Regions from separate parts of the Methylobacterium sp. WL69 genome, predicted to be linked through region 1. Evidence: riboswitches for the same ligand, from Rfam matches in the RefSeq annotation. Region 1 holds a riboswitch; the other holds the start of a gene.

Region 1 (5,453 bases):
GAGAGCCTGTGGCGGGCGCCCCTGCGTTGGTTCAATCGCGTGCTGGATGGGGCGAGCCGTCGTCTCGTCAGCTCGATTGGTTGGCTGACCGGTCATGTCGCCCTCGTCGTAATCGCCTTCGTCGCCTTCGCGGCCCTCACCGTGTGGATGACCATGGCGCGGCCCTCCGGGTTCGTGCCGGACGAGGACCAGGGCTACTTCTTCGCCGACGTGGTCTTGCCCAAGGGGGCCTCGGTGGCCCGTACCAACGTGATGGTCGACCGTCTCGGGCAAGCGCTGCGCGAGATCCCGAGCGTGGAGCACACCATCGGCGTGACCGGGCGCAGCATCCTGGCCGATGCCATCGCGCCGTTCTACGGTTTCCAGATCCCGACGCTGAAGCCGTGGGGTGAGCGTACCGAGAGCGTGAACGACGTCATCGCCACGGTTCAGGAGCGCTTCAAGCACGATCCCGACGGCAAGGTCCGCGTGGTGAACCCGTCCCCGCTTCCCGGCCTCGGCTCGCGCAGCGGCCTGACCCTGGAGCTCCAGGATCGTAGCGGCACCGGCGGTCTGAAGCTGGCGCAAGCCGCCAACCGCTTCATCGCGGAGATGGAGAAGCTGCCGTCCGTCGGGCGTGCGATTCCGACCACGACTTACGGCGTTCCGCAAATGCGCCTGGAGATCGACCGGGCCAAGGCGGAGCAACTCGGCGTGCCCCTGCAGAACCTCTTCGACGCGTTGGGCACCTACGTCGGTTCGAGCTTCGTGAACCTCTTCAACCGCTTCGGATACGTCTATCAGGTCTATGTCCAAAGCGAGGCCTCCGGCCGCCGTACCATTCAGGACGTGGAGGCGCTGACGGTCCTTAACAACCGCGGCGAACCTGTGCGGGTCGGCTCGCTGATCCAGACCAGCTTCGTCACCGGTCCGACGGCGGTCCTGTCCTACAACACCTACCCCACCATCGAGATCGCGGTGGACACTGCCTCGGACGCCAGTTCCGGAACGGCCATCGCGGCCATCGAGGCGTTGGCCGACGCCAAGCTACCCTCGACCTACGCGGTCGAATGGACCGATGTCGCCTATCAGGAAAAGATTGCCGGCGGCTACGCGCCCCTGATCTTCGGCCTCGGTACCCTGATGATCTTTCTCCTCCTGGCCGGGCAGTACGAGTCCTTGCGCCTGCCCTTCGTGATCCTTCTCGGGACACCGATTGCAATTTTCGGCGCCGTCGCCTTCCTGGCGATCCGGGGCCTCGCCCTCGACATCTTTGGGCAGGTCGGGCTGCTGCTCCTGGTCGGGCTGGCCGCCAAGAACTCGATCCTGCTCGTCGCCTTCGCCGAGGACCTGCGCAAGCAGGGCGAAGACGTGCTCAAGGCCGCTCAGGACGCCGCGCGGTTGCGCATGCGCCCGATCCTGATGACCTCGTTCGCCTTTATCATGGGGTCGGTACCGCTCGCCATCGCCAGCGGCGCAGGCGCCAACGCCCGGGTGTCGATGGGCACCGTGGTCATCGGCGGCCTGCTGGTGGCCACCTTCGTCACCCTGTTCGTGACGCCGACCTTCTACGTCGCCTTCGAGCGCCTGTTCGGCAAGGACCGCGAGGAAGCGGCTCATACCCCAGACGACCGGGCATCCTCTCAGACCTCTGAGGCAGCCGGAGGCTAGCGGTCGTTGATTTCCATGGCTCGGCACGAGGCTCATCATGCCCGAAAAGCGCGGGACGGAGCACGGCTACGCCATCAGGCCGAATGCTCGGTAGACGGGAACTCCTATATTCCCACGAGTGTCGACCAGGGCGAGCACTTCCTTCGTGTCCGGCCTATCCCCCATGCGCCATCGCTGAAGGTCCGCTCACGGGCAGCCGACATAAAAGCTTGAATGACCGCACTGGGTCGGGATCCGCTGGTCCGTTCTTCGGCTGGAACGGGTGGTTATGCGAAGGTCTGCTTTCGGGCCGAATTTTTGAAAAGCGGACGCTGCATAGCGCCGAGGCAAACCTTCGTAAGTGCTGACCTGTAACCTTCCAGGCACACATCGTCGGAAAGCCTTTGCGTGCCATTGACGGCGGACGCTTTGATCGCGCTCCTTATCTCCGACGGTTCCTCCCCGGAGGATCAAAAGGGAACGCGGTGAGGATGAGGTCCGAAAGGGCCTCCCCGAAGCCGCGGCTGCCCCCGCAACTGTAAGCGGCGAGCCCATCATCAACACGTCACTGGGTCCTCGGGCCTGGGAAGACGATGAGAGGGCGGTGACCCGCGAGCCAGGAGACCTGCCGTCAGTCGTGGTCACACGCGAAACGCATCGGGCGGGGTGTCCTGATGGGTGTCGAGGCGTTCGGCTGTCCTCACGACAGGCAAGCGCCCAGGCCTCGTTCGCGGTGACGTGCCACAGACGTCGCCCGAGGCTTGTCCCGTGTCCTTCCCCTCCCGAACCGCGTGCCTGCGCATGCTCGCGCTCGCCTGCGCCTCCCTTCCCGTATCCGCCCTGGCGCAGCAGACCGCCGCCCCCTTCGCCGACGTCCCGCGCGGGGCAGAGGCGGCCGTCACGCTCTCCGAGCTTTCCGTCTCCGCCACCGGCGTGCCGACGCCCGTCGACCAGGTCGGATCGAGCGTCACCGTGCTCACCGCCGCCACTCTGGAGGCCCAGCAGCGCCGCACCGTCCCGGATGCCCTCCAGCAGGTGCCGGGCCTCAACGTCGTGCAGACCGGCGGCCCGGGCGGTCAGACCTCGGTATTCATCCGCGGCTCGAACTCGAACCACGTGAAGGTGCTCATCGACGGCATCGACGCGACCGACCCGTCGAACCCGAACGGCTCCTTCGACTTCGGGCAGCTCCTGACCGACGACCTCTCCCGCATTGAGGTGCTCAGGGGTCCTCAGAGCGGGCTCTACGGCAGCGACGCCATCGGAGGCGCGATCTCCTTCACGACGAAGCGTGGCGAAGGACCGGCCAGGGCAACTGCGCGGATCGAGGGCGGGTCGTTCGGGACGTTCAACCAGAGCGGCCGGATCAGCGGGTCGGAAAACGGCTTCGACTACTCGGTGTCGATCCAGCATCTCCGGGCTGCCGCAACGCCTGTGACGCCGCCCAACCTCGTCGCCCCAGGAACGACGACCCGCCCGAACTACTACGACAACGAGACCGTCTCGGCGAAGTTCGGCTACCAGTTCACCGACACGTTCCGAATCAACTCGATCACGCGGTTTATCAACTCGAAGCTGCTCTTCAGCGGCGACGACTATGGCACCTTCCCGGTGACGCTGGGCGGCCTGCGCAGCCAGGCGGACGTGCAGCAAGTCTTCACCCGCAACGAGGCCGAGTGGACGCCGTTCGCCGGTTTCCACAACGTCTTCGCGATCAACTACTCGAACCTCTACAACCGCCAGGTCCAGAACGCGTACGACCCGTTCAACCCGCTCCCGACCGCCGGCCTCGGCGAGCGCACGCGGTACGAGTACCGCGGCGACTACCAGCTCTCGCCCGGCAACCTCGTTCTGTTCGGCGCGCAGCGTGACGACGAGAGCCTATCGACTACCGATCCGAACCCGTTCGGTTCCGGCAACCTGCGGGCCAGGAACGGCAATACCGCCGGCTACGGCGAGATACAGCTGACGGCGTTCGACCGTGCCTCTTTCGTCGCCAACGTTCGCCACGACGAGAACGACGCCTTCGGACCGGCCACCACGTTCCGCGTCGCCCCGAGCTACATCCTGCCGTTCACCGACACGCGGGTCAAAGGCAGCGTCGGCAACCGGCTTCAAGGCGCCGACCCTGAGCCAGCTGTTCCAGAGCTTCCCGGCGTTCAACTTCTTCGCCAACCCCAACCTCAAGCCGGAAGAGAGCCTCGGCTACGATGCCGGCTTCGAACAGCCGCTCGGCGAGCGCGTTCTCGTCGGCGCGACCTATTACGCCAACGACTTCAAGAACCTGATCAACACCAACGCCAGCTTCACCTCGAACGAGAACGTCGGGCGAGCCGAATCCTACGGGGCCGAGGCCTTCGTTGCGGTCCGGTTCACCGACACGCTCTCGGGCCGGGTCGACTACACCAACACCGTGACCAAGAATGAGATTACCAACCAGGAGCTCCTGCGCCGGCCCCGCCACAAGGGCAGCGCCACCGCTCAGTGGACGCCGATCCCCGGCCTGAGCTTCAGCGGGACGGTGATCGTGCTTGGCCACTTCGTAGATGGAAACCGAGACTTCTCGATCCAGAGGCTGAAGAACCCGGGCTTCACCCTGGTCAACCTCGCGGTCAACTACGACGTGAACGAGACGGTGAGTGTGTTCGGCCGGATCGATAACCTGTTCGACCGCCGCTACGAGAACCCCACCGGCTTCCTCGGGCCGGGCCTCGCCGTGTACGGCGGCGTCCGCGTGACGACGTTCTGAGGATTGCGATGTCGATGCGATGGACGCTGGCTGCGCTAGCGATTGCGGTCTGGCCTGGTCTGTCAGGTACGGGGTGGGCGGCAGACGAGCCGGTGCATCCGGTCCACGTCGTCTCGATGAACCTCTGCGCCGACGAGCTGGTCCTGCGGCTCGCCGACCGCGACCAAGTCACCGCCGTGACCTACCTCGCCCATGACCCTCGCGGCTCCACCGTCGCGCGGGAGGCCACCGGCATCGCGGTGACCCGTGGCCTGTCGGAGGAGATCGTCGCGCTCCGGCCCGACTTCGTCGTGGCCGGAGCCTTCACGACGCGGACCACGGTGGGCCTGCTCAAGCGCGTCGGCTTCCCCCTTCTCGAACTCGGCGTACCCAACGACTTCGAGGGGGTGCGGGCCCAGATCCGGACCGTCGCCGCGGCCCTCGGGCACCCGGCGCGCGGCGAGGCGATGGTCGCGGACCTCGACGCGCGGCTGGCGCAGGTGGTGCCGGCGGCAAAACCGTTGCGGGCACTCGTCATGCGCCCGAATGCCTTCACGGTCGCACCCGGCAGCCTTGGCGATGCGATCATCCGCGCCGCCGGCCTCGTCAACGTTGCGGCAGAACTCGGTCGCGACCGCTTCGGCCAGGTCCCGCTGGAAGCGGCGGCCTTCGCCGACGCCGACCTCATCGTCCTCGACGAGGGGGAGCCCGGCGCGCCGTCGCTGGCCGATGCCCTGCTGCACCATCCCGTCCTCGACGCGCTACGTCGGCAGGGGCGTACCGTCTCGATTCCGAACCGGCTCTGGACCTGTCCAGGTCCGCAGGTCGCCGAGGTCGTGGCCTTGCTCGCTGCGGCGGCACACCAACGGGCGGCACGATGAACGCTCCCCTCCCGCCTCCCATGCGGGTCGACCGGGCGGTCGTCGGACCCCGCGCGGTCGTCTCGATACTCGGCCTGCTTGTGCTCGTCCTGACGGTCGCGTCCATCGCGGTCGGGTATGCCCCTTTCGACGTCCCGGCGGCGGCTGGCGACCTCATCACCGGACGGGCGACCCTCCCGGCGCTGGTGCTCTGGGAACTGCGCCTGCCTCGTGCC
Region 2 (5,453 bases), on a different contig from region 1:
GTAGCCGACGCGGCCGTTGAGCAGCGCGGTCGGCTTGGAGCGGACCGAGTTGTCCTCGATCAGGGGGCGCGGCCCAAAGTACCGAAACCGCATCGAGCCGAACCAGCCCAAGCCCTCGCCAAAATTGAATCCGGCCGACGCGATGGTGGTCGGGGCCTCGGGCACCCGGTTGCCGGCAGGGTCCCGGTCCGCAAAGCGGGCGTTGGTGACCGTCAGGTCCCCCTCCAGCGAAAGCCAAGGCGTGACCGCGTAGCGGTTGGTCCACTCGACGCCGAAGCGCCGCGTGGGGCGGCTCGGCTCGGTGGTGCCGGTGTCGCCCTGGAACAGGTTCTCGGAGGCGAAGTCGAGTTGGAACAGTGTCACCGCCGTCTCCAGGCCGGCGATGCTGCGGTTGCGCAGGCCGATCTCGGACCCCGTCGAGGGCACCAGGAAGGGCGAGCGGCTGATGTTGAACAGCGGGCTTGCCGGATCGACGGTGGCGGTCACGCCGCGAGCGTCGTTCGAGTGGAAGCCGCCGCCGTAATTCACGAACAACTCGGTATCGAACCAGGGACCGAGCACCAGGCCGAGCTTCGGGTTGACGATGCTATCGCGCGCCTTGCCGGAGTTTGCCGCCGTGTCGGATACGACGTCGGCGTAGTAGGTATCCGCCCGGAAGCCGACGCTGGTGCGGAGCCAGTCGGTCCAGCGTAGCCGGTTCTCGTAGTAGAACGCCCCGCTCGCCTCCAGCACGCGGTCGTCGAGGACGGTCGAGCGATACTGCCGGTTCGTGGTGTTGAACAGACCCACCCGGATCGAGTCCGTTCGGGTCTGGACGCCGATCTCGTTCTCCATCGGCATCCCGAACAGGTCGCCCTGGAAGGTATGGCCGACCTCGCCGCCGCCGAGTACCCGGCTGTCGCGCTGGCGGAACTGGTCGCCGTTCACCGGGTCGTTGAGGAAGTAGGTGAAGTCGTTGAACAGGTTCATCTGGTAGCGGATGAGGTAGGCGTTGGCCCGCGTGATCCCGATGTCGCTGGTCTGGCTCCAGCGCCCGGAGAGTGAGAAGCGGCCGGTATCGCCGCCATCGGTCGGGTTCAGGGTGCCGAAGCGCCCGATGATGCCCTCCGAGACCGCCCGCTCCGGGATCTGGTTGGTGGCGTTCCACTTGGCCCAGTAGGCCATTCCGGTGAGCGAGAACCCGTCCAGCGCCGTGCCCTGGCTGTAGCGGACGACGCCGTTGAGTTTGCGTAGGCGGTCCGGCACGTCCCACGGACCGTCATAGGTCTGGGCCTCGCCGGCCACGAGGAGGGTGCCCTGGCCGAGCGGCGTGGAGGCGATGGTCAACGCTCGCTTGAAACCGAAGGAGCCGAACGAGGTCAGGGCGAGGTTACGGTCCACCTTGTCGAGGTAATCGATCCGCACCGACCCGGCCGAGGCGAAGTCGCCGTCGCGGACGAAGTACGGCCCCTTGTGGAACTCGACGGCGCCGACAAGTTCGGGGATGAGGAAGTTGAGGTCGGCGTAGCCCTGCCCATGGGCATGGGTCCGCATGTTCACCGGCATGCCGTCGACCGAGATGGCGATGTCGGTGCCGTGGTCGAGGTTGAACCCGCGCAGGAAGAACTGGTTGGCCTTCCCCTCCCCAGAATGCTGGGTAACGATCAGGCCCGGCACGCTCTCCAGAACCTCGCCGGGTCGGGTGATCGGGCGGCTGTTGATCTGCGCGCCTGAAATCACTCCAGCGCTCGCCGCATCGACAGTTCTGAGGCTACCGCCGATGCCAGTGACACCGCCGACGTACCCTGCGCTCGCGGCAGGCCCGGTCGTATTGGTGGCTGGCGCCTCCGCCGTCACTGAGAGTTCCGCCAGATTGGCTTCTGCTGCCTGGGAAGAGGCTCGTTGAGCCTGAGCGCCGTAGGGTACGAGGCTGGCGCAGGAAGCGAGCAGAAGGGCTTGGTAGGCGGGCCGTGAACGAACGGGCGACATAGGACCTCGGGCGACGTCTGTGGCACGTCACCGCGAAGACGCCGGTCCGCCCGCGACATGCGAACGCCTCGACACCCACCAGGACACCCCGCCCGATGCGTTTCGCGTGTGACCACGACTGACGGCAGGTCTCCTGGCTCGCGGGTCACCGCCCTCTCATCGTCTTCCCAGATCCTCGCAGATCCAGTGACGTGTTGATGATGGGCTCGCCGCTTACAGTTGCGGGGGCAGCCGCGGCATCGGGCCAAGCCCTCACCGCGTTCCCTTTTGATCCTCCGAGGAGGAACCGTCAGGCACAAGGAGCCTCATCAGGCGACACAGCGTCAATGCCGGTTCGAGACTTTCCAGGTCCGTGTGCTCGGTAGGTGACAAGCGAACCCTTGGGAGCGCTCGCTTGGAGTGACCGCGTAACGCCTGCTTCGAACGTTTGCTGCTTGAGAGCGGACCGGCGGAAATCCACCCAACCCGGTCATTCCCGGGTGTCCGTTAGACGGTCGTCGAGCGGACACCCGGTGCCAGCATCTGAGGCCACCGGTCGTCCTTCCCGGGCCACGTCTCACAAGACCCGTACGATGGTTTTCTCGGTAACGGGGGGACTACCGGACACGATGAGAAGTCGAAGGGCCTTCTTGAGGCCCACGGTCGCAAGGCCTACGCCCGGCGGCAGGACCCCGTGGCCACCAAGCCGAGGGTGGTCCCAGCCGGTGCCGTTCAGAGCCTGGTGGTGAGGTTGGTCAGCCAGGCCGGTGAGGCGTTGACCAAGACGGTCTCGGCCGCCTTGTCGTAGCCCGAAGCGATCATCAGGCCAGTGGTCACGAGGATGAGACCGAGCGCAGCCTTCAACCCTTTTCCCAGCCCCATTATCCGGTCGCGCCAGCGCATCAACACCTCTCGCGACAACGTGCCGAGCAGGAGCAGCGGCAGGGCTGCGCCAAGGCCGAACAGGAGCATGGTGAGCGCGACCACGCCAAGGTCGCGACCCTGGGAGGCGAGCAGCGAGGCCGCCCCGAGGGTCGGTCCGACGCAGGGGCTCCAGACCGCGCCAAGGAGCATCCCGACGCCGAACTGGCCGAGCAGGCCGGCGGTCGAGAAGCCGCCGAACCGGCTCTCCGTCCAGTTGCTCACCGGACCGGCGGCCACAGCGAGCCGCGTCTGGGCCGCCGGGACCATCAGGACCAAGCCGACCAGGATCAGCATGACGGCCGCGCCGGTCCGGAAGATGCCGGCATCGAGGCCGATGGCGAACCCCACGGTCGCCACGAACAAGCCGATGACCACGAAGGACAGGGCGAGGCCGGCGGCGAGCGCCGCCGGGCCGAGCCTGTGCTCCGACGCCGCCGCGCCGAGCACCAGCGGCAGCAATGGCAGCACGCAGGGTGACAGCACCGAGAGGATGCCGGCGAGGAAGGCGAGGCCCAGGCTCGTGACCATGACGGCTCAGATCGCCTTGTCGAGGAGCGACGAGATCGCCTCGGGCTTGGTCTCGCCGGCCGAGCGGCCGGTTTCCTTCTCGCCCTTGTAGGTGATGAGCGTGCTCTGCATCGTCGCGCCGAACTTCTTGACCACGTCCTTGCGGCTGTCGAAGTCGACGTCGAACACCTGCAGGTCCTTGAACTTCGGGTCGGCCTCAAGCTTCGACAGGATCGGCTTCTGGGCAGCGCAGGTCGTGCACCACGGGGCGGTGATGTGCACGAGGATCGGCTTGCCGGCCTTCTGGGCGGCCTCGAACGCGGCGGGGGTGTAGGTCATCTCAGCAGCGCCGGCGCCGGTTCCGAACAGCATGGGGGCGACAGCGAAGGCGGCGAGTAGGATGCGTCGGGTGGTCATTGGTGCTGATCCTCGGATGGCGGGATGAAGTGGGCTCAGTTCGAGACCTGAGTAATCGCGCGGTCGACGTTCACGCGGGCCGACCAATCCTTGGCACTGTCCTGTCCCTTGAGGGACACGAGGCGGGCGCCGCTCACGTCGACGTTCTTGAAGTCGGCGCCTGAGACGGTCGCCCCGGTGAGGTTCGCGCCCGATAGGTCGGAGCCCATCAGCACCACGTCGGTCAGGTCGGCATCGGTGAGGTCGGCGTATTCCAGGCGCGAGCGCCCAAGGTTCGCGCCCTTCAGGTTGGCGCCCTTGAGGTTCACCGAGACGAACACCGCCCGCATCAGGCCCATGGACTGGTTCTTGATGTCGGCTCCCCCCTTGAGATCAACGAGGGTCGCCCCGGCCATGTTGGCGCCCTTGAAGTCGCCGATGGGCATCGACCGGCTGAGGTCGGCCCCGCTGAGGTTCGCATCGCGGGCGGTGATGCCGAACATCTTGGCGCCGACGAGCTTGGCGCCCGAGAGGTCGGCCTTGATGAACCAGGCCTGCTCCAGGTTCGCGCCGGACAGGTCGGCGCCGCGCAGGTTGGCCTTGTTCAGCCGGGCGGTGCGCAGGTTCGCGCCCTTCAGGTTCAGCCCCGACAGGTCAAGGCCGGCGAGCGCCTTGTCGGAGAGGTCGATGGGCTTGCCGTCGGCCTTGGCGATGAGGGCCTCGACGTCGGCCCGGGTCATCTCGGCCTTCGTCATCGCGGCCGAGCCCATGTCGGCACCGAGTAGGAGGTCCTGCTCAGCGTGGGCTGGGGCGGCCAGCAGCACGGAGGCGAGCAGAAGGAGGGCGAGGCGGCGCATGGTTTCTCCCGGTGTTCTGTCCCGGAACGTCGAAAGCCTGCGCTTCCTCACGGTATGGCCGGAACGGTTTTTTGTTCAGTGGCGACAGTGATATGGAGGATCGTTCCGAGCGTATGTGACCCAGGTCACCGAAGGCTGCGGATTCCGAAGCGGCAACGCTCGAAACGAGGGCATGGTGGCAGTGAACGACCGCCAGCCCCGGGGAGGACACCATGCGGAGCGCCCATCAGGTCGAGCGTTGGATCGAGCGTTTCCCGCTCATCCAATGCTTCAGTGCCAGCCACCTCCAGATAGCACGCGGCACAGTGCACTTCCCCGTGCTTGAGGCCGGCGCGGTCGCTTACGAGCTCCAGGGCGCGTGCGCGAACTACCTCATGTGCATCGACGGCCGGACCCGGGTGTTCCGCATGTCAGAGGGCGGCCGGGAGATGTTGATCTACAAGGTCGGGGCCGGGGGTACCTGTGTCCTCACAACCCAATGTCTGCTGTCGGGCGACGGCTTCCCGGCTCAAAGCGTAGCGGAGGCCCGGACCGAGCTGGCGGCCTTGCCGGCGGACACCTTCCGTCAGTTGATGCGCGAGAGCGACGAGTTCCGGAACTTCGTCCTCGACGACTACACCAAGCTCCTGTCGGGCATGTTCGACCTGGTCGAGGAGGTCGCCTTCGCACCGTTGGAGCAGCGCCTGGCGCGTAGGCTGCTGGTTGAGGCCGATGCGGAAGGCATCGTCTGGAAGACGCATCAGCAACTCGCGTCGGACGTCGGCAGCGTGCGCGAAGTCATCAGCCGCCTCCTAGGCGAGTGGGCCGATGGCGGCTTGGTCG

What was found. A riboswitch is a leader RNA that binds a small molecule or an ion and turns the genes downstream of it on or off. The one in region 1 is predicted to bind cobalamin.
Region 2: another riboswitch for cobalamin. It lies ahead of FV218_RS00430 (TonB-dependent receptor); the one in region 1 lies ahead of FV218_RS23485 (TonB-dependent receptor plug domain-containing protein).

What each region holds. Positions count from the first base shown of each region.
Region 1 covers NZ_VRUZ01000012.1:31,077-36,529, forward strand. Annotated here, with positions in the region: gene FV218_RS05880 (efflux RND transporter permease subunit) at 1-1,650, shown strand, start outside; cobalamin riboswitch at 2,065-2,277, shown strand; partial or broken gene FV218_RS23485 (TonB-dependent receptor plug domain-containing protein) at 2,431-2,841, shown strand; gene FV218_RS23490 (TonB-dependent receptor) at 3,611-4,378, shown strand; gene FV218_RS05890 (ABC transporter substrate-binding protein) at 4,387-5,238, shown strand; gene FV218_RS05895 (iron ABC transporter permease) at 5,235-5,453, shown strand, end outside.
Region 2 covers NZ_VRUZ01000001.1:83,492-88,944, reverse strand. Annotated here, with positions in the region: gene FV218_RS00430 (TonB-dependent receptor) at 1-1,851, opposite strand, end outside; cobalamin riboswitch at 2,074-2,274, opposite strand; gene FV218_RS00425 (cytochrome c biogenesis protein CcdA) at 2,680-3,399, opposite strand; gene FV218_RS00420 (thioredoxin family protein) at 3,406-3,795, opposite strand; gene FV218_RS00415 (pentapeptide repeat-containing protein) at 3,831-4,631, opposite strand; gene FV218_RS00410 (Crp/Fnr family transcriptional regulator) at 4,844-5,453, shown strand, end outside.